Regions from separate parts of the Rhodococcus sp. MTM3W5.2 genome, predicted to be linked through region 2. Evidence: riboswitches for the same ligand, from Rfam matches in the RefSeq annotation. Region 2 holds a riboswitch; each other region holds the start of a gene.
The links. Region 2 has a riboswitch for thiamine pyrophosphate ahead of BTZ20_RS07425 (TenA family protein). Riboswitches for the same ligand answer to the same signal wherever they lie in the genome.
Positions count from the first base shown of each region.

Region 1: another riboswitch for thiamine pyrophosphate. It lies ahead of thiC (phosphomethylpyrimidine synthase ThiC); the one in region 2 lies ahead of BTZ20_RS07425 (TenA family protein).
Region 3: another riboswitch for thiamine pyrophosphate. It lies ahead of thiO (glycine oxidase ThiO); the one in region 2 lies ahead of BTZ20_RS07425 (TenA family protein).

Region 1 is NZ_CP019572.1:927,012-937,115, reverse strand. Features, by position in the region: gene BTZ20_RS04460 (peptide deformylase) at 40-630, shown strand; gene BTZ20_RS04455 (GNAT family N-acetyltransferase) at 623-1,582, shown strand; gene BTZ20_RS04450 (exodeoxyribonuclease III) at 1,661-2,476, shown strand; gene BTZ20_RS04445 (hypothetical protein) at 2,473-3,072, opposite strand; gene BTZ20_RS04440 (methyltransferase) at 3,338-4,510, shown strand; gene BTZ20_RS04435 (hypothetical protein) at 4,530-5,189, opposite strand; gene BTZ20_RS29670 (GNAT family N-acetyltransferase) at 5,351-5,551, opposite strand; gene BTZ20_RS04425 (GNAT family N-acetyltransferase) at 5,876-6,208, opposite strand; TPP riboswitch at 6,364-6,471, shown strand; gene thiC (phosphomethylpyrimidine synthase ThiC) at 6,463-8,154, shown strand; gene thiD (bifunctional hydroxymethylpyrimidine kinase/phosphomethylpyrimidine kinase) at 8,165-9,004, shown strand; gene BTZ20_RS04410 (hypothetical protein) at 9,062-9,241, opposite strand; gene BTZ20_RS04405 (adenylate/guanylate cyclase domain-containing protein) at 9,287-10,104, opposite strand, start outside.
Region 2 is NZ_CP019572.1:1,616,336-1,626,439, forward strand. Features, by position in the region: partial or broken gene BTZ20_RS07400 (MFS transporter) at 1-1,141, shown strand, start outside; gene BTZ20_RS27830 (hypothetical protein) at 1,485-1,958, opposite strand; gene BTZ20_RS07410 (ABC transporter ATP-binding protein) at 2,052-2,891, opposite strand; partial or broken gene BTZ20_RS07415 (ABC transporter permease) at 2,884-3,653, opposite strand; gene BTZ20_RS07420 (ABC transporter substrate-binding protein) at 3,631-4,653, opposite strand; gene BTZ20_RS07425 (TenA family protein) at 4,650-5,381, opposite strand; TPP riboswitch at 5,350-5,446, opposite strand; gene BTZ20_RS07430 (metal-sensitive transcriptional regulator) at 5,557-5,826, shown strand; gene BTZ20_RS07435 (hypothetical protein) at 6,274-7,125, shown strand; gene BTZ20_RS28955 (hypothetical protein) at 7,173-7,703, opposite strand; partial or broken gene BTZ20_RS28960 (C4-dicarboxylate ABC transporter) at 7,831-8,259, opposite strand; gene BTZ20_RS07445 (LysR family transcriptional regulator) at 8,351-9,238, shown strand; gene BTZ20_RS07450 (DUF167 domain-containing protein) at 9,247-9,483, shown strand; partial or broken gene BTZ20_RS07455 (class I SAM-dependent methyltransferase) at 9,487-10,104, shown strand, end outside.
Region 3 is NZ_CP019572.1:915,629-925,732, reverse strand. Features, by position in the region: gene BTZ20_RS04400 (M28 family peptidase) at 1-315, opposite strand, end outside; gene BTZ20_RS04395 (ABC transporter permease) at 424-1,218, opposite strand; gene BTZ20_RS04390 (ABC transporter ATP-binding protein) at 1,218-2,162, opposite strand; gene BTZ20_RS04385 (thiazole synthase) at 2,271-3,041, opposite strand; gene thiS (sulfur carrier protein ThiS) at 3,034-3,252, opposite strand; gene thiO (glycine oxidase ThiO) at 3,260-4,327, opposite strand; TPP riboswitch at 4,324-4,434, opposite strand; gene thiE (thiamine phosphate synthase) at 4,461-5,168, shown strand; gene BTZ20_RS04365 (CPBP family intramembrane glutamic endopeptidase) at 5,177-5,932, opposite strand; gene BTZ20_RS04360 (NUDIX domain-containing protein) at 6,059-6,952, opposite strand; gene BTZ20_RS04355 (hypothetical protein) at 7,121-8,476, shown strand; gene BTZ20_RS04350 (glutamate ABC transporter substrate-binding protein) at 8,566-9,501, shown strand; gene BTZ20_RS04345 (serine/threonine-protein kinase) at 9,513-10,104, shown strand, end outside.

The DNA.
Region 1 (10,104 bases), 690 kb from region 2:
TGGCGCGTCGCGTACGGGCGCCCCACTATCCTTGCTCAAATGGCAATACTTCCGATCCGGATCGTGGGCGATCCGGTGCTCCATGAGCCCACGCGGCCCGTCACCGAATCGCCGGCGGAAATCGCCGAGCTGATCGCTGACATGTACGAGACGATGGACGTCGCGAACGGCGTCGGCCTGGCGGCGAATCAGGTCGGCGTCCCGATGCGACTGTTCGTCTACGACTGCCCCGACGTCGACGGCGACGGGAACTCGATCCGCCGTCGCGGCGCCGTGGTCAACCCGGTGCTCGAGACCTCGGAGATCCCCGAGACCATGCCGGACCCCGACGACGACGAGGAGGGCTGCCTCTCCGTTCCCGGCGAGCAGTTCCCGACCGGCCGCGCCGACTGGGCCAAGGTGACCGGCACCGAGGCCGACGGTTCGCCCGTGGAGATCGAGGGCACGGGGTTCTTCGCCCGGATGCTCCAGCACGAGGTCGGACACCTCGACGGGTTCCTCTACGTCGACGTGCTGATCGGCCGCAACGCCAGGGCCGCGAAAAAGATCATCAAGCGCTCCGGTTGGGGCGTCCCGGGCAAGAGCTGGGTGCCGGGCACGGTCGAGGATCCCTTCGGCCACGATGACTGACATCGTGCTCGGTAGCCGGGTGGTGTTGCGATACGAATTGCCGCCCGGCTACCCGCAGCCCCTGACCGACATCATCGGGGAGTTGGTGTCGCTCACACCGGCCGTCGTGGTCCGCGCCCCTGACGGACGAGTGGTGCAGGTCGTCCCCGACAAGGTCGTCGCGCTCAAGTCGATCGGTGCCCGACCGATCCTGAGCCGCGAGATCCGCGCGCTCGAGCTGGCCGCCGCCGATGGCTGGCCCGGCCTCGAGCAGAGCTGGATCAATGGCTGGCTGGCCCGATCCGGCGGCGGGTTCACCGGCCGCGCCAACTCGGCGTCTCCCCTCGGGAAGGCCGACCGGATCGGCGACCTCTACAGCGGCGACACCCTCGAGCGCCTGCAGAAGTGGTACGCCGACCGCGATCAGCCGCTGCGATTGTTGCTGCCGGACCGCCTCGGCAACGCCCCCGCTGACTGGGAGACCTCGGACGAGGTGCTGGTGATGGCCGCGGAGATCGCGAACCTCACGCTGCCCGACGGCGATTCGCTGGTGACGGTGTCCGGCGAACCGGACGATCAGTGGCTGCCGCTGTACGACCACAACGGGGCAAAGCTGCCGGACTGTGCCCCGGAGGTGCTCGGGTCGGTCCGCGACGGCGAGCTCGGCTTCGGCCGGCTCGGCAGCCCGAGCACCGAACTGCTCGCCATCGCGCGGGCCGCCGTGACCGAGGCGCCCGACGGCCGACGCTGGGTCGGACTGAGCGCGGTGGAGGTGGCGCCCGCCCACCGCAGGCGCGGGCTCGGGATGCTGATCTGCGCGGAGATGATCCGCTGGGGCCGCGACCGGGGCGCGACGCACGCGTACATCCAGGTGGTGGCGGACAACGAGGCGGCGATCGCCCTGTACCGCACGATGGGGATGCTCGACCATCACCGGTACCGCTACGCGGCGGCACCCGGCACCGCCTGGTAGCCGCACGAGTGTCCACGAACGACGGCGCCCTCCGGACCCACCGGGGGGCGCCGTCGCCGTCGCACTAGGCTGCCTCGAATGCGATTGGCGACGTGGAATGTGAACTCGGTCCGGGCCCGCACCGACCGGGTCGTGGACTGGCTGGTGCGCACCGACACCGACGTGCTGGCGATCCAGGAAACCAAGTGCCGTGACGACCAGTTCCCGACGGAACGGTTCACCGAGCTCGGCTACGAGGTGGCCCACGTCGGACTGAGCCAGTGGAACGGCGTCGCGATCGTCTCCCGCGTCGGGCTCGAGGACGTGCAGGTCGGCTTCGAGGGACAGCCGGGCTTCGCCAAACCCGCGGCGGACACTCTCGACATCGCGACCCCGGTCGTCGAGGCCAGGGCCATCGGCGCCACCTGCGGCGGGGTCCGGGTGTGGAGCCTGTACGTGCCGAACGGGCGCGAGCTCAGCGACCCGCACTACGCGTACAAGCTGGACTGGCTGGCCACCCTGCGCGACGACGCCGCGAAGTGGTTGGCGCAGGACCCCAGCGCCCAGATCGCGCTGGTCGGCGACTGGAACGTGGCACCGACCGACGAGGACGTCTGGGACCCGGCGCTGTTCGAGGGCAAGACGCACACCTCGCAGCCGGAACGCGACGCCTTCGACGCCTTCCAGGACGCGGGCTTCGCCGACGTCGCCCGCCCGTTCACCCCCGGCCCCGGCGTCTACACGTACTGGGACTACACGCAGCTCCGGTTCCCGAAGCGTCAGGGCATGCGGATCGACTTCGTGCTCGGCTCCCCGGCGCTGGCCGAACGGGTCTCCGGCGCGTCCATCGACCGCGAGGAGCGCAAGGGCAAGGGCGCCAGCGACCACGCCCCGGTCGTGGTCGAGCTGGACTAGCCGGAGACGCGGCGAGCGCGCAGCAGTTCGGCGGCCAGCCACAGCGCGCCCGCCGCCACGAGCACCCCGTGCGCGACGCGCATCCACGGGCTGCCGAAGAACTGCGGGATGAACAGGGCGAACCCGACCGCGAGCGGGACCCCGCTCCATCGGGCCAGCGCCCCGGACCGCCAGATCCCCACCGCCGCGGTGACCGCGCCCGCGGCGACCAACAGCAGCCCGATAGTGAACATGGCCATCTGGGTGCCGCCGCCGCGAACGCCGTCGACCAGGTCGAGCAACTCGGGCGTCCCGTCCGCGACCGCGCGCCCGCCGATCGCGTGCAGGCCGAAGTCCTCGGCGCCGTAGTAGGGCAGGGTCAGGCCGACCCCGACCCAGGTCAGCACGGTCGCGGCGATGCCGGCACGGTCCCCGTCGGTGCCGCGGAGGATCTCCCGCAGCGCCTGCACGGCGAGGCCGAGCAGCAGGAACCCGATCATCCCGAAGAAGTGCGCCGCGACCCACGCACCGGACGCGTAGGCCCGCGCGCCGTCCATGGTGGTCTGGTTCAGGTAGTCCGAGTAGGGCCGGACCGCGGGGTAGAGCAGGAACAGCACCCCGCCACACCGAACAACGCCGCCGCCGCGACCCGTGCGCGATCGGTACCCACCCGCTGTGCCGTGTCGATCATGCTTGCCTCCTCAATTACGAGAGCAGCGCTCTCTCTTATGAGCAGTGTTCACCACCATGCCGGAGAAAACAAGAGCAGTGCTCTCAAATTTCGGACGCTCCCCCGCCCGGTCTACGATTCATCCACCGTGTCCGCCCGGTCCGGGCGTGCTTCGCAGGCGTCGCGCCGCCCCCATTCGCTAGGAGTCCGCCGTGGAGACCCCGCGCGATCAGCCACACCGCACCGAGGTCGAATGGTTCGAGGCCGGCGAACGCCATGCGGCGCCGTGGCGGTCCAACAGCAGCGTCAAGCCGCCGAAGAAGGTCGAGACCTTCGGCGACGAACTCCGCGCCGACGATGCGATGCGGCTCGCGTCCGAGGGCACCGCGATCCTCTGGCGCGGCGACTTCCTCGGCGCCAGGCAACTGCTCGACGCGCTCAAGCGCCGGCTCGACCGGCAGCAGGTCAAGCCCGATCCCGACCTCGCCGTGACCTTTCACCGGCATCGGCAGGCCAGGGCGCACCGCACCCGCATCCTGAGCATGATCCTGATCGAACTCGGCACGGACTTCGGCATCGACCTCCGCCGCGCTCCCGACATCAGGGACGCGTGCCGGGAGGCGTACGGCGAGGCGGCCGAGCCGAGCGTGGCCTCCCTGCAGGAACTGCTCGGGGCGGTCGGCGCGCACGAGTGGCGGCGGCGCGGCGTGCTGGTCCCCGCCCTCGGGGCACGGATCCACCCGCACTACGGCGTGTTCGCTCCCACCAGGAACGAGTACGTCGACCTGGTCGCGGAGGCGCAGTTGCCCACCGCAGGAACGGCATTCGATCTCGGCACCGGGACCGGCGTGCTGGCGGCCGTGCTGGCACGTCGGGGCGTCGAACGGGTGGTGGCCACGGACATCGAACCCCGCGCGGTGGCCTGCGCGACCGACAATCTGCAGCGGCTCGGCCTCGCCGACCGGGTGGAGCTGGTCCGCACCGACGTGTACCCGGCCGGCACGGCAGACCTCGTGGTGTGCAACCCGCCGTGGGTGCCCGCCGCCCCGACGTCCTCGATCGAGCTGGGCGTGTTCGACCGCAAGGGGCACATGCTCGCCGAGTTCATCCGGGGCCTGCCGGATCATCTCAACCCCGGCGGCGAGGGCTGGCTGGTGCTCTCCGACCTGGCCGAGCGCCTCGGCCTGCGCACACGAGCACAGCTGACGGACCAGTTCGAGCAGGCGGGCCTGACGGTGCTGGGCCGCACCGACACCCGGCCGAGGCACCCGCGCGCGAGCGGCGCCCGCCCGGAGGGACGCGGAACGGACGGACGCGACCCTCTGGCCGCCGTCCGCGCTGCCGAGGTCGTCTCACTCTGGCGACTCGCGGTCCGCGCGCACTGACGCGCGGACCGGCGATCACCTAGCGGACGAGCTCCCTGACCAGGCCGTCCGCGCAGCCTCCCGCGAAGCCTGTCACCGCACCCGAGGCGGCACCCACGGCCACTCCGCCGACCAGCCCGGCCGGACCCGCGGCCACACCCGCGGCGGATGCCGCGGTCACGGCGCCGGACAGTGCTCCCGCGATCGCGGGCTTCACGCCGGACTTCACGCACTCCTCGGCGAAGGCACCGGCCTGGTTGACGACCTCCGCCGCCACCACGACCCCGGCGTCGATCGCGGTGTCGACGACCGCCGACACGACCTTGCCGCCCTCGGCGATGGAATAGGTGATGCCCTGGATCGCGCCGTCGACCTCGATGCGCAACGGGAGGTTCTCCAGGACACGGCCCGCCTCGTTCACCGCGGCGATGGCGTTCGTCTGGGTGTCCCGGACGAACCGTCCGGACTCGAGCTTGATCTGCGCGGTGCTGGCCTCGACCTGGGTCGCGACGAACTTGGCGAACTCCCGGATCGGGCCCGCCTGCGCGGGCGGCGCGACGGCCACCGAGGCAAGTGCGAACCCCGCGACGCCGAGCGCGACGGCCAGCGAGGCCGTCCCCGCCCTGACATCGGCCGGGATCCCGGCCGCTCGAGCCGACCTGCCCTGGGCGCCCTCGCGCACGTCAGCAACGATCGTCATTCTTCCCCCAGTTACACGGCGCGTCGATACGCGAAGCGATGAGATGACGCCCGCAGCCGCGGTGCCGGGGGAAGCCGAAATCTGTTTCGGATGCCCGTTTTCCAGCCCCGACCGCCACGGGTCAGGGGAAGCATAGGGTCAGTGCCACTCTCCGTGTCGGACTACGGCGAATTCGGGGTCGGGCTGAAGTCCTCGTCGACGATCAGGTCCAGTTCCTCCGGGTGGGCGCCCAGGTAGCGCTGCACATACGTGCAGACCGGCCGCAACCGCCAACCGCGTTCCCTCGACAGCGCCAGCACGTCGCCGACCAGCACGGCGGCCCAGCCGCGACCGCCGTATTCCTCCTTGACGACCGTGTGCATGAGCGCGACCACCTCCCCGCGCCCGCCCGTGAACTCGGTCGAATCCCCCCGCCGCGATAGCCGAGGATGCCGATCAGTTCGTCGCCGACCCAGAGGTCGAAGCGGGCGTGCGAGGGGTTGTCCACGACGCGCGCGAGCGCCGGGTTCGCGAGGACAGGGGCGGGCGCAGTCACCACCGCTGCCGGGACGGGAGGTCGCTTGAAGATGTGAGACACCTCACCATGGAAGCAGTCCCGCCCCGGCCCAGTCGCCCGATTTGGGGCCGATGGTGCGATTTGTTGCCCAGTCACCATCGAATCGTGGCCGAATCGGCACCCGAAGTTCTCACACGGGGACGATGAGGTCCCGGTACTCGGGGTTGTCCGCGACGAATCGCTGGAGATAGGTGCAGACCGGCCGGATCTTCCAGCCGTAGCCCCGCGCCGCGTCGAGGGCCCGGCGCACCATCACCGCGGCGAGCCCCCGGTGACCGAAGTCCTCGACGATCACGGTGTGCATGAAGGAGACCACCGGCGTCGCTGCCGAGGATCGCTTCGCGCTCCGTGTGTCCAAGTCGTAATAACCGAGAATGCCGACGAGGTCCCCGTTGAGCCTCAGCTCAAACCGGTTCTGACCTGCATTGTTCGTCACCTCTGCCGTCGGCGATTCCGTGATCATGTGCCCGTCTCCTTGCCCGATCCGTAATCACAATGTGATTTACGCCACTATAGGCACGCGGTCGCTCCTGCGCCGGCGATTTGCGCCAAGAAGTCTCCACGGCCCGCCCGCGCTCGACCGCTCACGCGCGGTGCCCTAGGGTCGTGCCCGACAACTACACAACCCACGGGGGCTCGCACCAGCGGGCTGAGAGGACGGCTAGGGCCGTCGACCGTTGAACCTGACCGGGTAATGCCGGCGTAGGGAGAGCACGCATGAGGGACACCTCTGTTTCCGGAACCACCGTCACCACCGTCACCACCGGCCCCATCGAGGGCAGCAGCAAGCAGTACCTGACCGTCGACGGGCTGTCCGTGCCGGTCCGTCGGGTCCACCTGACCAACGGCGAACACCTCGACCTGTACGACACCTCTGGCCCGTACACCGACGCGCGGGCGACCATCGACCTCGAGGCAGGCCTCCCGAAGACCCGCGACGGCTGGGTCAAGCCGGAGGCCGTCGACATCGGCGGCAGCGGCGGACCCAATCTCGCACGCACCCAGCTGGCATGGGCCCGGGCCGGGATCATCACCGCAGAGATGCGCTATTGCGCTGCCCGCGAAGGAGTTTCGGCCGAGATCGTGCGCGAGGAGGTGGCCGCTGGACGGGCCGTCATCCCCGCGAACCACAAACATCCCGAGTCCGAACCGATGATCATCGGCAAGCGGTTCCTGGTGAAGATCAACGCGAACATCGGGAACTCCGCGGTCACCTCCTCCATCGCCGAGGAGGTCGAGAAGATGGTCTGGGCCACCCGATGGGGCGCGGACAACATCATGGACCTGTCCACCGGCAAGGACATCCACCAGACCCGCGAATGGATCCTGCGCAACTCGCCGGTGCCGGTGGGCACGGTGCCGATCTACCAGGCACTGGAAAAGGTGAACGGGGACCCGACCGCACTGACGTGGGAGATCTACCGCGACACCGTGATCGAGCAGTGCGAGCAGGGCGTCGACTACATGACCGTGCACGCCGGGGTGCTGCTGCGGTACGTTCCGCTGACCGCCAAGCGGGTCACCGGGATCGTCTCGCGCGGCGGCTCCATCATGGCGGCCTGGTGCCTGGCACACCACCGAGAGTCGTTCCTGTACACACACTTCGAGGAACTCTGCGAGATCCTGCGCGAATACGACGTGACCTTCTCGCTCGGCGACGGGCTGCGTCCCGGGTCGATCGCGGACGCCAACGACGAGGCACAGTTCGCCGAGCTGCGAACCCTCGGCGAACTGACCAAGATCGCGAAATCCCATGGCGTGCAGGTGATGATCGAGGGCCCCGGGCACGTCCCGATGCACAAGATCGTGGAGAACGTCCGACTCGAGGAGGAGCTGTGCGAGGAGGCGCCGTTCTACACCCTCGGCCCGCTCGCCACCGACATCGCGCCCGCTTACGACCACATCACCTCGGCGATCGGCGCGGCCATGATCGCGCAGGCTGGTACCGCGATGCTCTGCTACGTGACACCAAAGGAACACCTCGGCCTGCCCAACCGGGACGACGTGAAGGTCGGCGTCATCACCTACAAGATCGCCGCGCATGCCGCCGACCTCGCCAAGCAGCACCCGCGGGCCCAGGAGCGCGACGACGCGCTGTCGAGGGCACGCTTCGAGTTCCGCTGGCGCGACCAGTTCGCGCTGTCGCTGGATCCGGACACCGCCCGCGAATACCACGACGAGACCCTGCCCGCGGAGCCGGCGAAGACCGCGCACTTCTGCTCGATGTGCGGGCCGAAGTTCTGCTCCATGCGGATCTCCGCGGACGTGCGCGAGTACGCCGAGCAGAACGGGCTCGAAACGCAGGAGGACATCGACCGGATGATCGCCGACGGCATGGCGGAGAAGTCCTCGGAGTTCGCGGACCACGGCAACCAGGTCTACCTGCCCGTCGTTCCTGCCGGTGGATAGGCTCGCACGCGTGAATTTGCTGCCGCTGACCCCGGACGGACAGACCCCGATCCGCGTCCTCACCATCGCCGGAACCGACTCCGGCGGCGGTGCGGGCATCCAGGCCGACTCCCGGACGATGGCCATGTGCGGCGTGCACGCCTGCGTCGCCGTCGCCGCGGTGACGGTGCAGAACTCGGTCGGGGTGAGCGGCTTCCACGAGATCCCGCCGCAGATCGTCGCCGACCAGGTGCGGTCGGTGGTCGGCGACATCGGAGTCGGGGCGGCCAAGACCGGGATGCTCGCGTCCACCGCGATCATCGAGGCCGTCGCGGAGGTCTGTGGTGAGGTGGGCATCGGGCGCGGGCATGCGGTGCCGCTGGTCGTCGACCCGGTGTGTGCGTCCATGCACGGCGATCCCCTGCTGCACGCTGAGGCGCTCGACGCGGTCCGGCACACCCTGATCCCGATCGCCTCGCTGGTGACGCCGAACCTGGACGAGGTCAGGCTCATCACCGGGATCGACGTGGTCGACGACGTCTCCGCCCGTCGGGCCGCCGAGGCGCTGCACGGGCTCGGGGCGCAGTGGTCGCTGGTCAAGGGCGGGCACCTGCGCACCTCGACCTCGAGCACCGACCTGCTCTTCGACGGCGATGTCTTCCACGAGTTCACCAGCCCGCGGATCGACACCGGGAACGATCACGGCGGCGGGGACACCCTGGCCGCGGCGATCGCGTGCGCGCTGGCAAACGGGTACTCGATGCCCGAGGCGGTCGCGTTCGGCAAGGAGTGGGTGACGCGATGCCTGGCCGCGTCATACGACCTGGGCGCCGGCCACGGTCCGGTCTCCCCGCTCTGGCGCCTGCACTGACGCGTCTGTGCGCGTCGCCCCTCCCGAACCGGGGCGACGCGCACAGCACGCGCAACGTCAGCGCGAGTAGTCCCTGAAGGTCATGACGCCTCCGACCAGGACCACCAACACCGCGAGGATGTAGACCGTGACGCGGAACCAAGCCGGCCCGTAGTAACTGACCGCCATCGAGGCCCCGAGCGCCGCGAGAATCATCACCACCCCGTAAAAGGGTGTGCGTTGCTCCCTGTCAACCATTCATCCAGTGTCCGCCGACGGCGCCACGGGTGGCAATGCCCGACCTCATCGTGCCTGGACGGTGAAAATGCGCAGGCCGTCCGGGACCCCGCGCATCGGGGCGGCGAACAGCCCCCGCCGGTAGGGCTTGGCAGCAGCGCCCAGGTCCGCGAGGAACCCCGGCTCGAGCGCCGCCAGCGTGGTCTCGGAGACGATGACGTTGCCGTCCCCGCCGAGTTCCATCATGCGAGCGGCCACGTTCACGTCCACGCCGAGCCAGTCGGATGCCATCTGCCGGGGCGACCCGGTGTGCACACCGATCCGCATCCGCGGTCGATAGCCCTCCACCTCCACCTCCGCGAGCTGGGCACGGGCGGCGAACATCGCCTCGACGGCGCGGTCCGGCCTGGCGAAGACCGCCATCAGCCCGTCGCCCATCCGCTTGACCACCTGGCCGCCGCGGTCGACGATCGGAGTCTCGACCGCCTTCGCGACCTCCCGCAGCAGCTCGAGGGTCACCTCGTCGCCCGCGCCGAGCGACCAGCTCGAGAATCCGATCAGGTCGGTGAAGACGATGGTCACCTCGCGCGGGCCACGGCCGCGACCGGTCCGCTCGAGCAGTGCCTGCCAGACCTGGAGCGCACCGAGGCTCACCTCGCGGGAGGCACCGGGTCCGTCGTCGAGGAACCGGTCGGCCGCCCTGGCCATCGCCCGCACGCCGCCGGGTCCCGCCGTGGACAGCGGATCGCCGAAGGACGGGTCGCCCGGCAGTGCCCGGCGGACCTTGCGGAACGCGTCGACCACCTGCGGTCGGGTGTTGACCCCGCGGACCCACCGGGCGACGGCCTCGGGCTTGCTGCGGCGCGCAGGCGCGGAGCCCGCGG
Region 2 (10,104 bases):
GATGGTCATGCTCGATGCGACCGTGGTCAACGTGGCCGTCCCGAGCATCGGGCGTGATCTGTCCACCACCACCGCCGCACTCCAATGGGTGATCAGCGGCTATGTCCTGATGTACGGCAGCCTCCTGCTGTTCGGCGGACGCGTGGCCGACATCCTCGGCCGCCGCCGGGCCTTCGTCGCAGGACTGACCCTGTTCGCCGCCACCAGCGTGTGGTGCGGCGTATCGACCAACGCCGCCTCACTCATCGCCGGCCGCATCGCCCAGGGCGCAAGCGCAGCCGTTCTGTCGTCCGCCGCGCTGTCAATTGTGGTTGCCACCTATGTCGCGGCCAACCAGCGCCGCATCGCACTGACCGCCTGGAGCGGTCTGGGAGTGGTCGGCGCCACCCTCGGCGTCGTACTCGGCGGCCTGATCGTCGATCTGTTGAGCTGGAGGTGGGTGTTCCTGATCAACGTGGTCTTCGCCATTGGCGCCGCGATCGCCGCATACCGCGTGGTCCCGCCGATGCGCACCGCCGATGTCCGCCCACTGCGCTTCCCGACCGCAGTGCTGGTCAGCGGCGGCCTAGCCGCCCTGACCTACGCCCTGATCGAACTGCAGAACGGGCCCGACGAACCCAACGTGTGGATCTTCCTGACGATCGCCGTCGTGATTCTCGGCGCCGTCGGCGCCCTGGAAGCCCGATCCGCTGATCCGCTCCTGCCTCTCTCCCTCCTCCGTATCCCGACCTACCTCGCCGCAAGCATCGGTCTGATGCTCGCGGCCGCGGTCATGATCAGCAGCTCTTACCTTGGCAGCATCTTCTTCCAGGACGTCCACGCGATGAGCCCCCTGCTCGCCGGCCTCAGCCTGCTCCCGATGGGACTAGCCTCCCTCGTCGTAGCGGTCGTCCTACCGAAGATCATCGCCAGCCAAGGCCCGGCCCGTGTATACCTCGGTGGCGTCGCCGCACAGCTGATCGGCGCCGCGGCTCTAGCCACCGGAATCGACAACATTGCCGCAGTGATCGCACTGCTCGCCATCATCGGCGCCGGACTGCCCAGCGCCTTCGTCCCGCTCTACGGAATCGGCGCAAGCCATGTCGCGCTCAAGGACTCGGGTGTCGGCTCCGGTTTGCTCAACACCTTCAACCAGACTGGCGGCGCACTCGGAATCGCCGTCGTTGGAACGACCATGGCCATCGTCATCAGGGACCACCCCGATGCCGCCGCAGCGGCGACTCTCGATGGCGTCAGTGCAGGCTTTCTCGCAGTTGCGATCTGCGCCGTCGGCGGCCTCATTGTCGCCCTAGTGCTGCGCATGCTCACGTGCCCGGCAAAGGGGAATGACAATGACATCGACAAGAATCGCCGATGCGGTCGACACCGCCGCAGCACGCCAGCAACAAAGCGACCGGCTTGGAGTGTTCGCGACACCGCTCTACGAGCAGGCCCGGGCCGCCGGGTGACCGCCCGGGGACCCCTGCGCACAAGCCGACGCGACGCTAGCTCTCGTCGTCGGTGGGTGCCCGGCCGGTGTCGCCGGTCGGGTTCTCGTCCGCGGAGTCAGCCGAGGCCGCAGAGGCCGCAGAGCCGGAGGCATCGGCGGTGTCCTCGTCGAGCACGCTCACCGTCACCCCGTACGGCAGGAACCGCACCAGCCGCCGCGGGTCGGTGTTGTTCTTGTGAATCCGCAGCGCCTCGAGCTCCGTCGCGAACACCTGGTCCACCCGGGCGGACCCGTCCTCGTCGACGGTGTAGATGGCCCACACGCCGTCGCCGGCATCACCCGTGGTCTCCGGTCGCGGTCGGGGCCAGGACGTGCTGGTTCCCACATTGAACGAGTGCGAGTAGGGGATGCCCGCATCGTCGAGGAACCTGCCGAATTTCTCGGCCGCGTCGCGCAGTCCCGCACTGGCCTCGCGGGCGATGCGCTCTATGTCTTCCGGATCGATGCCGAACGGTCCCCTGCTACCCATGGCAATTCTCCTGCGGTGTCGCCCCGGCTCGTCGTCGCCCCGGGAGTCAACTCCAGTGTGGCCGCAGCGCGTCGGTGGCGCCAGGCCCGCGGGTCATCGCGGCGCGGACTCCTGTTCGGCGAGCGCGCGGCGCGACTCCTCGTGCAGCACCTCCAGCAGCTCCTGCTCCAGTGCGACGAACTCGGGCGAGGTGACGACGGACAGCTCACGGGGCCGCGGCAGGTCCACCCGCACCTCCCGGCGCACGGTGGCTGGCCGGGCCGACAGCACGATCACCCGGTCGGAGAGGTAGACCGCCTCGCGGATGTCGTGCGTGATCATCAGGACCATCCACCGGTATCGCTGCCACACCTGCTGCAGCCAGTCCTGCATCTCGGTGCGGGTCAGCGAATCGAGCGCACCGAACGGCTCGTCGAGCAGCAGTAGTTCGCGGTCCTGGACGACCGTGCGCAACATCGCGGCGCGTTGGCGCATCCCGCCCGACAGCTGGAACGGGCGGGCATCCTCGAACCCGGCCAGGCCGAAGATCGGGAACAGCTCGCGGGCGCGGCGCCTGGCCTCCCGCTTGTCGATCCCCTGTACCTCGAGCCCGAGCGCGGTGTTGTCGAGAACCGTTCGCCACGGGAACAGCAGATCCTTCTGCGGCATGTATGCGCAGTGCGGAGTTCCCGACGCGGCCCCGTCGCCGACGAGCACCCGGCCCGAGTCCGGCGAGTCCAGCCCGGCGAGGATGTTGAACACCGTGCTCTTGCCGCAGCCGCTCGGGCCGATGACGGAGACGAACTCGCCGGGGGCGGCGTCGAAGGACACCCGGTCCAGCACGAGGCGGGAACCGGTGCCGCGTCGATGGGCGGTACCCCCGCCGCGGCCGGGCAGCGGATACGACTTGGTGATCGCCTCTAGCGCGATCCTCGATCCCCGTGCCTCACCCATGGCCGTGCTCCATCCGGGACCACGGGGCGACGACCCGCTCCACCGCGAACGTGAGCAGGTAGAGGGCGATGCTGATGACGGCGGTGACCAGCACCGCGGCCAGCACCAGATCGGTGCGGAACGAGTTCTTCTGCAGACTCATGTAGATGCCGAGTCCCTTACTGGCCCCGACGTACTCGGCGAACACCGCGCCGACGACGGCGTAGGTGATGCCGATCCGCAGCGCGGTGAAGAACCGCGGCAGCGCCGACGGCAGCCGGACATACCGGAACACCTGCCAGCGCGAGGCGCGCATGCTGCGCAGCAGCGCGCCCGCCTCCCGTTCGGTCGAGGCGAAGCCCTCGATCAGCCCGATCGCCATCGGGAAGAAGGTGGCCAGGGCGATCACCAGGACCTTCGGCAGCAGACCGAACCCGAACCAGATGATCATCAGGGGGCGATCGCGATGATCGGCAGCGTCTGCGAGGCCACGAACAACGGCACGAACGCGCGGCGCAGCCACGGCGAGAAATCCACCAGGATCGCCAGCGCCCACGCCAGGACCAGCGACACCGAGAACCCGATCAGGGTCACCGTCAGCGTGGCGCCCGCGTGCACGGCGATCTCCTCGCGGTGCCCCCAGCCCTGCTGCGCGACGCGCACCGGTGAGGGCAGCAGCTGCGGACGGATCCCGCTGACATCGACATAGACCTGCCAGGCGACGACCAGCGCCGCCACCACCACCAGGGCGGGGGTCAGTCTACGAAGGGCCGAGGTAGTCATTGGTGAAGTACGTCGACCAGTCGGGTTCGGTGGTCAACGTGTTGCCGTCCGGGCCGGCGAGCAGTCCGTGCTGGTAGAGGAATCCGGAGTTGCCTGCCCATTGCGGCAGGGTCTGGGTGCCGACCTTCCCGGTCGCGTCCTTCATGTACTGCGAGGCGAGCATCCGCTGGCTCTCGATCACCAGTGACTCGTCGTTGAAGGCGCCCGGGTTGGCCTCGATGAGGATCTTCGCGGCCTCGTCCGGGTTGTCCGCGGCGAACTGGTAGCCCCGCTGCAGCGCCTGAACGAACTTGCCGGCCTGCTCGGGGTGCGATGCGAGCCAGTCCTCGTTGCCGTCGACCACGATGGCGTATGCATCGGGGAACCCGTAGTCGGTGTAGCGGAAGTACCGCATCGGGGTGCCCGCATGTTCGGCCTCGATGCCCTCCCACGCGAAGTACGAGACGGTGAAGTCGGCCTTGCCGGAATAGACGGCCTCGTAGGCGGACGTGCCGAGGGTGACCGAGTTGAAATCGCCGGTGCCACCGTCGTTTCGGATCACCTGGCGGAGCGTCTCGTTCTCGCCCGGATCGCCGAACCCGGCATAGGTCTTGCCGTCGAGGTCCTTGGGGCTGACGATGTCGGCCCGGTCGGCGCGGACGCCGATCGCGGTCGCCCAGTGCTGTAGCGGTGCGAGGACTGAGACGGTGTGCGCGCCGGAGGCGCGGGAGAACGTCGACGCGTCGTGGGTGCTGATCCCGAACTCGGCGTTGCCGGAGTCGACGAGGGTGTCGACCGCGGTGTTGTTGTACGGCAACACCTCCACGTCCAGCCCGACGTCGGCGAAGTACCCCTGTTGCTGCGCAACGAAGAGCCCGGTGTGGTTGGTGTTCGGCGTCCAGTCGAGGGCGAACCGGATGGTCTCCCCGGAGTCGGTGTCGGAGCCACACGCGGTGAGCAACGACAGTGAGGACAGCGCGACGACGGCGCCCGCGAGCGCGCGGCGGATCCGGGCGCTCACGGCGCGGGCCAGGGCTGCGGGTGGAGCGCGGTGTCCCAGAACAGCAGTTCGTACCGCGTCGCGACGGTGAATGCCTCGACCATCGCCTCGCGCTCGCCCGGTGTGGCGGCGGCCGCGGCCGCGTCGACCAGGGTGCGGGCGGTCGCCGCGGAGGTCTGGAACTCCTCGGCGTCGTAGGTGGACACCCACTGTGCGTAGGGATGTCCGGGATCGGCGGCCAGCACCTTCGCCGCGCTCGCGGCCAGGTCGCGCCCGACCTCGGCGTAGATCCAGAAGCACGGCAGGATCGCCGCCGCCGCGACAGGGTACGGCTCGGTGGCCGCGGCCGCGATCAGGTACGAGACGTAGCCGAGGCAGGTCGGGGAGTGCCGGGGTTCCTGCTCGGCGGGCGGCAGCACCCCGCCCGACAGCAGATCCTCGTGCAGGGAGGTCTCGACCACGGCCGCGCTGGCGGCGGAGGTGGCCCAGAAGGCGGCGGACGCCGGGTCGGGTGCCCGCGAGGCGAGGATGGCCAGCGCCTTGGCGTACCCGCTCAGATACAGCGAGTCCTGCTCGACGTAGAAGCGGAAGACGTCCAGCGGCAGGCTGCCGTCGCCGAGACGGCGGAGGAACTCCAGCTCGTCGATCGCGACGCGCAGCGCCTTGGTGTGATCCCACAGGTGTTCGGTGAAGCGGTCGGTACCCCCGTGGTGGGCGTATGCGAAGCCATGACATCCCTTCGTCAGCATTACCTGGCCAGGTTCTCGGGTCTGCTCTCAGCCCCGCGACTTGCGGAGCACCCCGTGTCTCAACACGGCGACATTAGCATCTGTGCAGGCCAGGGCCGCACCCGCCCGCGCTCAGATACCCCGGCGGGTACCATCGGAGTTGACGAATCCGGACGTGAGAACAGGGAGTGGCGCAATGACGGGTGACGAGGAGAGCATCGCGTTGGTGCTCAACAGGCTGCGGCGCGCGCAGGGCCAACTGGCGGGCGTCATCTCGATGATCGAGAGCGGCCGCGACTGCAAGGACGTGGTGACCCAGCTCGCCGCGGTCTCGCGGGCGTTGGACCGCGCCGGCTTCAAGATCGTCGCGACCGGCCTGCGCGATTGCCTGTCCGGAACCAATCGAGACAACCAGGAGCCGATGACCGAGGCGGAGCTCGAGAAGCTCTTCCTCGCGTTGGCCTGATCCCGCGCCGCGGGGCCGGCGGTCCTCGGACCCGGAGCGCCCGCTCGATGCGTCGCAAAAAATGGGAACCGGACGCTCTGGCCGTCGTGTCGCGCGCCCACCTGAACGTCGGCATAGCAAGATGTAACCCGGCCGCGCGCTGAATGATTCGGCGCGTGGACGGTGATCTGTTCATACCGAATGAGGTGTTGGCGTGTCCGTGGGAATTGGGCTCAGGGTGGGCAGCATCGTGTCGCACACGGTGATCGCGTCGAACGGCGTGGGAACCCCGGACCCCATAGTCATCGTCCGCGACACGGTGCTGCATGTTGGCTCCGACGGGAGCACCGTGCTCGGCGGTGTCGGGCAGGACGGTGGGACGGAGCACACGCTGTCCGGGTTCCTGTCGAGGGTCGGCGACCCGAGGGGGTCGCGGCGAGCGACGGCACCCGGTATCGGGCGGAGGACGTGGTCGCGACGGCGATCAGCAGCCTGTTGCACGAGTGTGAGCCGCTGCCGGACCACGGTGGTCGGGACGGCGGCACGCCGCACGTCTGGGCGACCTACCCGTCCAACTGGGACTCCGAGTCCGTGGCGGACCTCCGTGAATCGCTCGACTACGGCGGCATGCCGCAGATCACGCTGGTGTCCGACGCGGAGGCGACGTGTGCCTGGTTCGAATCCGAGGTCGCGGAGACGCCGGGCCAGCTGATCGGGACGTATCACGCGGACGACGCGGGAACGACCGTGAGCCTGGTGCGCTCGGGTGTCCTGGTCGGTCGCTCCTTCCGGTTCCCCGCGGGCAGCGGGACGTCGCCGACCGCGCAGCTCTCCACCGCGCTCGGAGCCTTCGGCTGGTTGCCCTCGAACCTCGACGCCGTGATCGTGACCGGGGACGGACTGGTGGCGCGTGACACTGTTGCCATGAAGGGCGTCGCGACCGCGCTGACCGACCGGCTGGGGGTGCACAGCGTGGTGGGCCCGGGCCCGGAGCAGGCCGCCGCGCTGGGTGCGGCGATCCTGGCTGCCGGATTCCAGACCCCGGCGATGGCGATCCGACGGATCGGCCTGCCGCCGTCGTACGACGTCACCGAGGTGATCAGCGCGATCCCGGGTTCGGTGCGCGAGGTGCGCGAGGTCACCGACGCCCACGAACGGTCGAGCCTGCTCACCGCGTCCGCGGTCGGGGCGATCCAGGCCGTTCGGGACGTCGACACGGACGGCGATCCGGAAGACGACCCCGACGCCGACGCCCCCTCGGGAGGGGCAGGCCACTGCTGCTGGCAGGCGCGCTCGCGCTCATCGCGGCGGTCGCCCTGATCGGCGCGGTGCTGGTGTTCCTGCTCTGACGGCGGCGCGCGACGGGCTCAGGGGACGGGGACGAACAGTGCTCTCGTCCACACCCCGCGCGCGGTGTTGGCTGCGACCACGGCCCAGATGCCGAGCAGCACTGCGAGCATGGCCACGGAAAGCCACTGGACGGCAACGGAATCGGTCGCGATCCCCAGCGCCCCGGCGCCGACGGCGCAGGCGCCGAGCGGGAAGGTGAAGCTCCACCAGCTCATCGAGAAGCGGAGCCCGCGGCCGGCGGCCCTTGCGGTGAGCAGGCAGGCGTACCCGAGGACCAGCACGCCCACACCCGCCATCACGGTGCCGTAGGCGATGCCGAACGCGCGGAGCCCGGCGGCTGCCTCGGACGAGACCGCGGTGTCGGAGACGCGGCCGAGCATGTTCGCGGCGGCGATCGACTGCCCGATGATGCCCAGCGGAATCCACATGGTCGGGATGGCCTGTACGGCGGGCAGTCCGGTGCGGGCGAGGTGCCCGATCACCAACGTCATGGTCACGATGGCCGCGGTCAGCGCCATCCCGAACAGGGCGTAGCAGCCGAGCAGCATGGCGAGCCTGGCCTGCCCTCCGGCAGGTGGTGGATGAGCGCGGCCCCGGTCGCGGCGGACACCATCGGGGCACCACCGGCATCAGCCACACGGGACTGGGAGTGCCGCCGGACAACATGCGCGGCGGCACGATGACGGCCGCAGCAACCCCGGCCACGGTGCCGAGCGCCCACAGGGCTGCGGCGACCACGATGGCCGACGGGCCGAAGATCTCGGTGCCGACGGCGGCGGTGCCTGCGCCCACGGTCAGTACCGCCATCGGCAGTGCGCCGTAGAAGGGGGCCATCGCCGGGTTGCGTGCGTAGCCGAGTGCCTGCTCGCGATGGCGCATCCAGTGGGCCGCAAAGGCGACCGAGAGGAGCAGCAACGCGGCGGTCGCCAGCACCCAGAAGCCCCGCGCGATCGAGTCGCGGCCCGGCAGATCCACCGGGAGCGAGGCCGCGCCCACCGCGATGATCCCGGTGCCCATCACCACCGCGAACCAGTTCGGCGTCAGGTGTGCCAACGCGGGGCTGCGGCGGGCGGCTGTGGCGGGGGCGGGGGCGGTCGTGAGCATGATTAAAGACTGCCGTCCGGACGTCGGCGCCGGTAGACGGCTTGTCGTTGGCTTGTCACAACTGCAGGTTGTGGCGGCCTATTCTGTTGGTATGCCGTTGTCCCCGCGCGTCCCCGAACTCGCCGCCCTCGACGTCCTGGTCTCCGTCGCCCGGCTCGGCAGTATGGGGGCCGCGGGTCGCGAACACGGACTCAGCCAACAGGCCGTCAGCGCCCGGATCCGTTCGGCCGAACGGCTGCTCGGGATCAGGGTGTTCGACCGTGCCACCACCGGTGTCACCCCGACCTACGAGGGCGGGCTGGTGCTGGAGTGGGCGGCCGGCACGCTCGCCGCCGCCGAGGAGCTGGCGTCGGGGATCTCGGCGCTGCGCGGCGAGCGCGAGGCCAACCTGACGGTGGCGGCGAGCATGACGATCGCCGAGTACCTGGTGCCGGGCTGGACGGTGACCATGCGGCGCAAGAACCCGACCGTGGTGACCTCGGTGCGGCTGCTGAACTCGACCGATGTCGCGGCCCAGGTGCTGGCGGGGGAGGCGGACCTCGGCTTCGTGGAGGGGCCGGACGTGCCGGCCGGACTCCATGCGCGGGAGGTGGCGCGCGACGAGTTGGTGGTGGTCGTCCCGCCCGGGCACCCGTGGGCGAGCGCGGCGCCCATCACCCCGATCGAACTCGCCAGGACGCCGCTGATCCAGCGCGAGTTCGGTTCGGGTACCAGGAACACGCTCGAGAATGCCGTGCCGGGGTGCGTGGACCCGCTGCTCGAGCTCACCTCGTGCACGGCGGTCAAGGCCGCCGTCGTCGCGGGCAACGCGCCCGCCGTGGTGTCCTCGTTGGCGGTGGCGGCGGACCTGACGGACGGACGGCTGGTGTCCGTCGAGGTGCAGGGCCTTCGGCTGCCGCGCCGGCTGCTCGCGGTGTGGTCGGCTGATCGTGGCCTGCGCGGGCCCGCGCGCGACTTCCTCGACATCGCCGCGGGGTGAGGGCGCCGGTGTCCGGACCCCGCGTCGTCGCCGCGCAGATCAAGCCGAACAGCAAGAAGGGGCCGCTGGTCGAGGTCCTCGAGGACGGCACCCTGCTGCTGTACGTGCGCGCACCTGCGGTCGAGGGCAAGGCCAACAAGGCCGCCGAGGAGTTGCTCGCCGCGCATCTGGGCCTGTCGAAGAGGTCGGTGCGGCTGATATCCGGGCAAACGTCCCGCCACAAGCGCTTCGAGGTGCAGGATTGATCCGTGTCCGAATGGGACGGTGAGGGGTACGCAGAGGTCAGTGGCCTGCAGCGGACGCTGGCCGAGAGGTCGCTGTCCGGTCTCGAGCTGACCGGCGCCGAGCGCCTGCTCGACGTCGGGTGCGGCGACGGGTTCATCACGCTCGCCCTGGCCGGGCGGCTGCCGCGGGGGTCGGCGGTCGGTGTCGACGTCTCGGCGAAAATGATCGACAAGGCCCGGTCCAGGCCGGTGCCCGACGGGGCGTCCGCGACCTTCCTCGTCGCGGACGCGCGCGAGCTGCCGTTCGAGGACGAGTTCGACGTCGTGGTCTCGTTCAACGCGCTGCACTGGGTGAGCGAGCAGCGCCGAGCACTGGCCGGCATCGCCCGCGCCGCGCACCCCAGCGCGCGGGGATCATCCAGATGGTGTGCGCGAGCGAGCGGCCGAGCCTCGAGTCGGTGGCCATGCGCGTGTGCCGGGAGCAGGCCTGGGCCGCGTCGTTCGTCGAGTTCGAGGCGCCGTTCACCCACGTCGACCCGGCCGTCTATCCGGAGCTGGCCGCGTCGGCAGGCCTCGTCGTGACCGACCTACGGACCTCGGATCTCGACTGGGACTTCGGATCGCGGGACGAGTTCTCCCGTT
Region 3 (10,104 bases), 700 kb from region 2:
GCGGTCCACGTCGAACTCGGGGGTGGACACCTCGAAGCCTGCATCCCGGAGCCGGTCGGCGACGTAGTCGACGCTGGCGTCGTAGCCCGCGGTCCCCGCGGCCCGGTTGCCCCCGTTGTCCGTGGCGATCCGCTCGAGCGCCTCCATGTGCGCGGCGACGGCGTCGCCGCCGACGGCCGCCGCCAGCGACTGCCCGTCGACCGGCGGTGCGGGCGGCGACTCCTCCTCGTCCCGTCCGCACCCGGATACCAGCGCGATCCCGGCCAGCATTGCTGCGGTAGATGCTCCGACCCGTGCCCGAATGGACTGTCGCATTTGCCGAGCGTACTGCGCGCCGGCGGCGGATCGGCCCCAAAACACACGTGCGCGCCCGGTACCCGAGATCGGGTACCGGGCGCGCACGCTCGTGGTGTGGCCGCGGATTCAGGCGTCGCGGCGGTTCACGGTGAACAGGGCGAGTCCGAAGACCACCGCGACAAAGGCCGCGAAGTACACCAGGCTGCCCCACGGTCCCCAGTGGAAATCGACGCCCTGCGGCGCACCGAGGAAGTTGTTCGCGTTCATGAAGGGCAGGAACGGCTTGATGTTCTCGCCGAACCGCCCGAACAGGCTGAACAGGTTCTCGATCATCAGCGGCCAGAGCAGCAGCAGCGCGATGGCACCCGCCGACTGCCGGAGCAGGGTGCCGACCGCGACCGCGAGCACCACACACAGGAAGGCGTAGATCGGCACGCCGTAGATCGCCCGCCAGGCCTCGGACCCGGACAGTTTCAGCGCCGCACCCGCATCGGATCCCGCCGTCGCCTTCGCGATCGCGTAAGCACCGAAGGTGAGCACGAAGGTCAGAAGTGCACCGAAGCCGCCGATCAGGCCTGCCTTGGTGATGAGCACGGAATCGCGCTTCGGCACGGCCTGGAAGGTGGTGCGGATGATGCCGAACCGGTACTCGCTCGTCACCGCGAGGGCCGCGAGGATCATCAGGACCAGCACGCCGAACCCGGACACCCCGCCGACCGCGTCCGCGAGCGTGGGCAGGAACGGCTCGAAGTCGGGCTTCTCGCCCTCCGCGATCTGGTCCAGGAAGGTGTTGTAACTGGCCTTGGCGCTCAGCCCGATCACCGCGGCCAGGCCGAGGCCGAGCACGATGATCGCGACGGTGCACCACCACGGCGACCGGGTCGAGGTGAGCTTGATCCGTTCTGCGTTCACGACACCCATCAGAGCGCCCCTCCCATCACTTCGTCGACGCCTGCAGCGTGGTACTGCACATCGTCCCCCGTCAGTTTCATGAAGGCGTCCTCCAGGGACCCCTGCTGGGCTGCCAACTCGTGCAAGACGATTCCCTGGGCGCCCGCGATCTGGCCGACGACGTCGGTGGTCGCCTCGAGCACGATGAGCGCGCCACCGAGTTCGGAGGTGCCGTCCTCGCGGACCGTGAGCCCCTGCGAGGTCAGCGCGCTCCGCAGCGCATCCAGCTGAGGGCTGCGCACCCGCACGGTCGATTCGGACGACCGGTCGACGAACTGTTTGACGGTCGTGTCGGCGATCAGGCGTCCCCGACCGATCACCACGAGATGCTCCGCGGTGAGCGCCATCTCGGAGAGCAGGTGACTGGACACCAGCACCGTGCGCCCCTCGGCCGCCAAGCGCTGCATGAACTTTCGGATCCAGACGATGCCCTCGGGGTCGAGCCCGTTGACCGGCTCGTCGAACAGCAGGACCTTCGGGTCACCGAGCAGGGTGGCAGCCAGTCCGAGCCGCTGGGACATGCCGAGCGAGAACCCGCCGGCCTTCTTGCCCGCGACCTCGGTCAGGCCCACCAGCCGCAGCACCTCGTCGACACGGGACATCGGGATCCCGTTGGACGCCGCCATCCACTGCAGGTGCGCCTTCGCGGACCTGTTGGGGTGCACCCACTTCGCGTCCAGCAGCGCGCCGACGGTCCGGAGCGGCTGCTTCAGGTCGTGGTACGGCTTGCCGTCGATCAGCGCGGTTCCCGCGGTCGGCCGGTCGAGGCCGAGGATCATCCGCATCGTCGTGGACTTACCGGCACCGTTCGGTCCGAGGAATCCGGTCACCATGCCGGGCTGAACCGTGAAGGTCAGGTCTTCGACCGCCTTCGTGGGCCCGAACTCTTTCGTCAAACCCCTCACTTCAATCATGACGTGAAGGATTCCTCAGTCCGGGCCCGCGCACATCGCCCGCAGGTCGCGTCCCGTGTCATACCTAGGGATGACCCGACCCTGAGGGTGCGCGGCGGTCGGTCGGGGTCAGAGGTCGGGTGAGGACGCCTGTGCCCAGAACCGCTTCGGGATCCGTCCGGCGCGACGGGCCAGGTAACCGGCGGTCACCGCGGACGCCATCGCCGATGCCATCAGCGCCGGGTCCTTGGCCCTGGTCACCGCGGTCGCGAGGAGGACGGCGTCGCACCCGAGCTCCATGGCCAGCGCCGCGTCGCTCGCGGTGCCGATGCCCGCGTCGAGGATCACCGGGACCCCGGCCGCCGCCACGATCATCTCGATGTTGTGCGGGTTCGAGATGCCGAGTCCGGTCCCGATCGGCGCACCGAGCGGCATCACCGCCGCGCACCCGACATCCTCGAGCCGCCGGGCCAGCACCGGATCGTCGGTGGTGTACGGCAGCACGATGAATCCGTCGTCGACGAGTTGTTCTGCGGCAGATACCAATTCGATCGCATCGGGCAGGAGGGTGCGCTCGTCGGCGATGACCTCCAGCTTCACCCAGTCGGTCTCCAGCGCCTCCCGGCCGAGCTGTGCGGTGAGCACCGCCTCGGCGGCGCCGCGGCAGCCGGCGGTGTTGGGCAGCGGGGCGATGTCCAGCTTGCGGAGCAGGTCGAGCACCCCGGTGCCGCCCGCCGCGTCGACGCGGCGCATCGCCACGGTGGTCAGCTCCGTGCCGGACGCGACCAGCGCCTCCTCCAGCACCGCGAGGTTCGCCGCGCCACCGGTGCCCATGATCAATCGGGAGCCGAAGCCGCGACCGGCGATGGTCAGACGATCTGCGGCGAACGGCTCAGCCACCCTGCACCGCCGTCAGGATCTCGATCTCCCAGCCCTTGCCGACCGGGGTGTCCCATGATGCCCGCGGGAACACCGCACCATCCACCGCGACCGCGATGCCCTTGCTGGGCAGGCCGAGGTGCTCCAGCAGCTGGGCCACGGTCAGCGGCTCGGACAGCTGATGGTCCTCGCCGTTGACGGTGATCCCGATGTTCACCGGTGTGTTCGTCATCGAGTCCTCACTCATCGTTGAAGGTGAAACGTTCCGGGGAGGCGCTCTTGGCCTCCGCCAACGGCGCGCCGTCCAGCTCGGCGACCACCGCGTCCGCGGTCAGCGGGGTCAGCAGCACGCCGTTGCGCCCGTGCCCGGTGGCCAGCACCACCCGGTCCGACACCCGGCCGATGATCGGCAGGTTGTCGGGGCTCATCGGGCGAAGTCCGGCGGCGCACTCGTGCAGCTCGTACTCCCCGATGCTCGGCATCAGCGTCTGCGCGTCGGCGATCAGGTCGCGGACCCCGGCGACGGTGACCTGGGTGTCCTCCCCCGACTCGTGCTGGGTCGCGCCGACCACCAGGCCGTCGCCGCGCGGCACCAGGTACACCGGACGCCCGTGCACGCTGCCGCGGATGGTCATGGTCGGGGCGGGCGCCACCCCTGGCCTGCGGTGCAACCGCAGGATCTCGCCCTTGACCGGCCGGACCGGCAGCCCTGGCCACAGCCGCGCGGACGCGGTGCCGGCGGACACCACCACCTGGTCGGCGGCCAACGCCCCTGGATCGGTGACCGCCTCGGCGACGAACTCCACCCCCGCCGCGACGCAGGCCGACCGCAGTGCCGCGATCAGCGCGCGGTTGTCGACGGCGGACTCGGTGGCGGCGAGCAGGGCCAGCCGGATGTTGGGGGCCAGCGACGGTTGAGCGGCCCGGATCTGCGCGCGCGAGAGCAGTTCCAGCTCGTAGCCCTGGCCGGCGATCCACTCGGCCACGGTCCGCAGGTCCGCGGCGTCGGCCGCGTCCAGCGCGACGGTGAGCGAGCCATGGGAGGTGAACAACGTTTCGCCGGACAGGGTCTCGAGTTCGGCGCCGAAGTCGGGCCAGCGGGCCAGCGAGGCTGCCCCGACCTGCAGGACCGCGTCCTCGCCCGGCCAGCCCTCCGACAGCGGTGCCAGCATCCCGCCCGCCACCCACGACGCCCCGGATGCGGGCGCCGGATCGTGGACGGTGACGCTCCAGCCTGCCTGGGCGGCACGCCACGCGATCGACAGACCGATCGCGCCGCCACCGATCACCGCGACGGTTCTGCTCACTACTCCACCTCACTCCCTGCGCCGGCATGATCCGGGTCAGGTATGACGGTCGGGGCTCGCGGCCCCCTCTCAGCCCCGCGTTCGCCGGGACTCCCGTGTCACTTCTCTCTGCGTAGAGACTACCGTTGAGAGCGTGCACCCCTCGCATTCCGGCAGGCACCTCACCCCTCGAGAACGCCTCGCCACCGCCCGTCTGTATCTCTGTACCGACGCTCGACGCGACAAAGGCGACCTCGCGAAGTTCGCCGAGGCCGCGCTGTCCGGCGGCGTCGACATCATCCAGCTGCGCGACAAGGGGTCGGCGGGCGAGCGGAAGCTCGGCCCGATGGAGACCCAGGAGGAGCTGGGCGCGCTGGCCGAGCTCGCCGCGGCCGCTCGCAGGCACGGCGCGCTGCTCGCCGTGAACGACCGTGCCGACCTGGCACTGGCCGCGGGCGCCGACGTCCTGCACCTCGGCCAGGGCGACCTGCCGGTGCACTACGCCCGCCGGATCCTCGGCCCGAACGTGGTGATCGGCCGCTCGACGCACAGCCGCGCGCAGGCACAGCTCGCCTCCATCGAGGACGACGTCGACTACTTCTGCACCGGGCCGGTCTGGGCCACCCCGACCAAGCCCGGCCGGACCGCCTCGGGCATCGACCTGGTCCGCTCGACCGCCGACTCGCACCCGACCCGCCCGTGGTTCGCGATCGGCGGCATCGACGAGGAACGGCTGCCCGAGATCCTCGAGGCCGGGGCCGAGCGCATCGTGGTGGTGCGGGCGATCACCGAGGCGCGCGACCCACAGGCGGCGGCCCGTTCGCTGGCCGAAGCGCTGTCCCGCAACGCCGTCCGCCGCTAGCACCCCGGTCAGGACATGCTGCCTGCGAAGATCGCCCAGTCGTTGAGGATGTGGGCGCCCGTGGAAACCCAGATGTTCTTGGTGATGAGGAACGCGAGGGACAGGACCAGCCGCGCGATTCCGATACCGATGAGGGCTTGGGCCACGTTCCAGTCGTAGGTGGGCAGGTGGACGGCCCCGAAGATCACCGCAGTGATCAGCCAGCCCAGGATCATCGCGGTCCTCCGCGACCACTTCAGCTTTGTGTAGAAGTAGTACATGAGCCCCAGCAGAGGCAGGATCGTCAGGAGTTCCTCGCCGAGCAACTGCGGGATGGCCTGTATGAAGAACAGGATCCGTTCGGTCGTCGACGCATCGGCGAGGCCGTCGGCGCCTGGGTTGGCCTCGGCGTCCGTGAACGCCGTCAGCAGCGCCCCGACACCGATGGTCACGAGGAAGTTGAGGACGAAGATCCCGACCATCAGGAGAACGTCACGGACCCCGACCCGGCGGAAGATCGCCGTCCAGTGGTCCGGCGCGAAGTGGCGCAGCACGAGCAGCGGGATCGCGGGGAGCGCGAGGGCAGGAACCCAGTGACTCCAGGCGTCGCCGAAGGGCCAGAACATGATGAATGAGAACCCGACCGCGACGGCGCCCGTGATGATCCACCATTGCCTGCCGGTGATGGTCTGGGGAATCCCGTTGTAGTAGGGGAAATCGGGGTTCGGGGTCGCAGCGGGCGGGGCCGCCTCGACACCTGTCGCGGTCGGGTCGTCGTAGGTCATATCGCGCTCCAGCTTCTGCTAGGACCGAGAGGACTCAGATCACTTGAAAGCTAGACGAATTCGAACGATGGCGCCGACCAAAGCAACCACTTTGTCCTGGGTTTCCACCCGCCAGGAGGGCACGACTCAGTCCAGCCACCCCAGCACGGTCGACGGCGACAGCTGCACGACCGTCTCCGGCAGGCGCTCGCGCAGCCCACGGTCCGCGGTGACCACGGCGGTCAGGTGCTGATCGACGCCGCCGAAGGCCGGGTGGCCGATGCCGCCGCCCGCGGCCATCGCCAGCTCGGTGCCCGCCAGCAGGGCCAGTTCGTCGTCCCCGCTGCCCGCGGCCACGTGCACGGGCACCCGGGCGTCCACCGCCGTGACGGTGCGCGCCTGACCCTCCAGGACAGCCTCGATCCGCGGCAGCCAGCCGAATCCGCCGTCCGGCAGCTCGATGGTCCTCGGCAGCGTCGCCGCCAGCGCGGCGAGCAGTTCGCCGGTCGCCCCCGCCCGGTCCCTCCACCATCCGTTCGGCCGCGAACCCAGCACGTTCGCGGTGTCCAGCAGCAGCCGGACCGGCGTGCTCCTCAACTGCGGCCAGCTCGCCGCGAAACCCGGGTGCAGCAGCAACCCCGACACCTCGCCCTCGGGCACCCAGCGCAGTTCCGTGCTCTCACCGTTCGGCACCGTCGTCAGCGGACCTGCCGCGTCGGCGATCACCGTCGTGTAGCTCCACCCGCTGCTGGCGTTGGCGGTCACCCGTTCCGCACGGACCCTCAGTTCGCAGCCGGGGATACCGGCCTCCTCCTCGGCCTCGCGGATGGCGGCGTGGACGGTCGACTCGTGGCTGTCGCGGGCACCGCCGGGCAGCGCCCAGGTGCCGCCCTGATGACTCCACTGGGCGCGGTGCTGCAGGAGCACGGTCGGGGTTCCGTCGGCCGCGGGAGCGCGGAGTAGCAGCCCCGCCGCGCCGAATTTGCCCCAATGCCGAATTCCGTCATCGCTCTTGGCCCAGCCGTCCCCGTCACCGCGCATCGACTTCGTTCACCTGCCCCACATCCGGCCACGTCGCACCCCACGCGGTCCCTCGCGCCTCGTCAACTCGTTCACGACCGAACTTAGGCCAGTCACGCACAACAAAGCTCAGTTACTGCTTATATGCTCCCCTTGACTGGCATCCGGGCCAGCTGGGAAGGGTGCGTGGTGGCCGTTCGGGAAGCACCGTCGACGGAACCGCTCGGCGATGATCTCGCGCCGCGGTCCGTCGGGTCTGCCGATCCCCATGGCCGATACACCCGGCTGTCCGAGTTCCTCAGGACGACCCCCGCCAAGCTGCTCGCGCTCGGGACCGCGCTGATCGTGGTGGCACTGGTCGCGGGCACCGTCGCCGCGATCCAGGTCGCGGACCGGCAGCGCACCCTCGACACGCTGCTCAACCAGGTCGAGCCCCAGGCGAACGCCACCCAGAACCTCTACAGCTCCCTCTCGATCGCGGACGCCGCGGCCACCACCGCGTTCATCTTCGGCGGCATCGAACCGACCGTGGTCCGCGACCGGTACACGCAGTCGATCGGCGAGGCGGCAGCCGACCTGATCGGCGCGTCGAGCGGCATCATCGAGACGAACGCGTCGGGCCAGCGGCTGCTCACCGAGCTGTCCACCGGGCTGCCGGTCTACACCGGCCTGATCGAGACGGCCCGGTCCTACAACCGCAGCGGCTATCCCGTCGGCACCGCGTACCTGCGCGAGGCCTCGTCCATGATGCAGTCGACCCTGCTCCCGATCGCCGAGGAACTGCACGGCCAGCAGGCGGAGGCCGTCGTGCAGAACCAGGACGAGTTCGCCACCCCGCCCTGGCTGGCGATCGGCCTGCTCCTGCTGTCGCTGATCGCCCTCGTCGTCGGCCTGGTCCTGCTCGCCGGATGGACCCGGCGGATGCTGAACCCGGGACTGATCCTGTCCGCCGTCGCGATCGCGGCACTGCTCGGGTGGCTGCTGATCGCCGGGCTGATCTCCTCGACGTCCACCGGACGGGCCCTGGAGCAGGGCGCCCGACCGTTGATGCAGCTGACCACCGGGCGCATCCTCGCGCAGCAGGCAAGGGCCGACGAGACCCTCGGCCTCGTCCGCCGCGACGTGAAGGGCGGCTATGCGGAGGCGTTCGGGACGCACCTGGCACGCCTCGAAGAGATCCTGGCCGAGTACCCGAACGACGGCCGCGTGAAGGTGGCCATCGATCTGGTCAGCCAGGCCGCCGAGGCCGGGAAGGACTGGTCCGCCGCGCACGAGCGGGTGCAGCGCCTGCTCGACAACGGCGACTGGGCCGGGGCGGCTGCCGTGGTCACCGGCCCCGGCGAGGAGGACTCGACGGCACACTTCGCCAGGGCCGATGCCGCGCTCGACGACGCCATCATGACGACCCGCAGCGAGCTGCGCGCCGATATCGACCGCGCCCACTCGACCCTGTACGGCCTCGGAACCGGTGCGCTCGTGCTCTCTGCGGTGGCCGCGGCCGGTGTCGGGGTCGGCCTGTGGCCACGGCTTCGGGAGTACCAGTGACGAGACCTGCATTCGGATCGGCCGGGCGGCGTCCGGCGCGACCGGGATGGCGGACCGCTGGGGCCGCCCTGCTCGTCGCCGCGTCCCTGATGACGGCCGGCTGCACGCAGGCCCAGCCGGGCATCGTCGCGGACACCGGCGGCTACACCGAACCTCCCCTGCCCGAGGGGGCCACGATCGCACCGCCGCCGACGGGGCCTCCGACGAACGCGGCGAACTGTGGGGACCCCACGGCGAGCCTGCGTCCCCTCCCCGGCGGCCCACCCGAGCCGCCACCGCCGAGCGCCTCCCTCGCCGAGATCCAGGCAAGGGGCAGACTCGTCGTCGGTCTCGACACCGGCAGCAACCTGTTCAGCTTCCGCGATCCGGCGACGGGCGCCATCGAGGGCTTCGACGCCGACATCGCCCGCGAACTGGCGCGCGACCTGCTCGGCGACCCGAGCCGGGTGGAGTTCCGCATCCTGCCCTCGGCCGGTCGCATCCCGGCGCTGATGAACAGCACGGTCGACGCGGTGGTCAAGACGATGACGATCACGTGCGAGCGCCGCGAGAAGGTCGACTTCTCCACGGTGTACTTCGAGGCCCAGCAGCGGGTACTCGCGGTCAAGGGGTCCGGCATCACCGGCGCCGCCGATCTGGCGGGCAAGCGGGTCTGCGCGGCCGAGGGCACCACCTCCGTCGATCGCATCCAGCTGGTGCAACCCGAGGCGACGGTGGTGACGGTCCCGAACTGGGGCGACTGCCTGGTGGTGTTGCAGCAGCGTCAGGTCGACGCGGTGAGCACCGACGATTCGATCCTGGCCGGCCTGGCGGCACAGGACCCGTACCTGGAGATCGTGGGCGAGAGCCTGAGCTCGGAACCGTACGGGATCGGGATCAACAAGTCGGACGACGACCTGGTGCGGATGGTCAACGGCAGCCTGGAGCGGATGCGGCGAGACGGCACCTGGAATCGGATCTACGATCGGTGGCTGAGAGTACTCGGGCCGTCGCCGGGCCCACCGGTCCCGCACTACCTGGACTGAAAGCGGAGACAATGGCTGGAACGCAAGGAGATCCGGGACAGGAGCCGTCGGTCCCGGAGCCGCCGATCGCGTCGACCGAGCGGTCGATGCGGACCCAGGCGTCGATGCCGGAGCCGTCGGTCCGGACCCAAGCCTCCGCGCCGGAGGTCTCCGGCCGGACCCAGGCCTCCGCACCGGAAGCGTCCGGCCGCACCCAGGCGACCGCACCGGAATCGACCGCGCCCGCCCGCACCACCGGGCGCGGGAGTCGCTCGCAACGGTCGCGGACGAGCGTGCGCCGCCGCCTCGGCGCCGGGCTGGTCGAGGTCCCGCCGGTCACCGCCGTCGAGCCCGCCGACGCGGTGATGGCCGATCCCGTCGTGCCGGAGAACAAGCGGTTCTGTTGGAAATGTGGGAAGCCGGTCGGCCGCAAGGGCCACTCCGAACCTGGGGCATCGGCCGGCATCTGCCCCTCCTGCGGCACCATCTTCGACTTCACCCCGCTGCTCGGTTCCGGCGATCTGGTCGCCGGTCAGTACGAGGTGCAGGGTTGTATCGCGCACGGCGGGCTCGGCTGGATCTACCTCGCGATCGACCGCAACGTCAGCGACCGCTGGGTGGTGC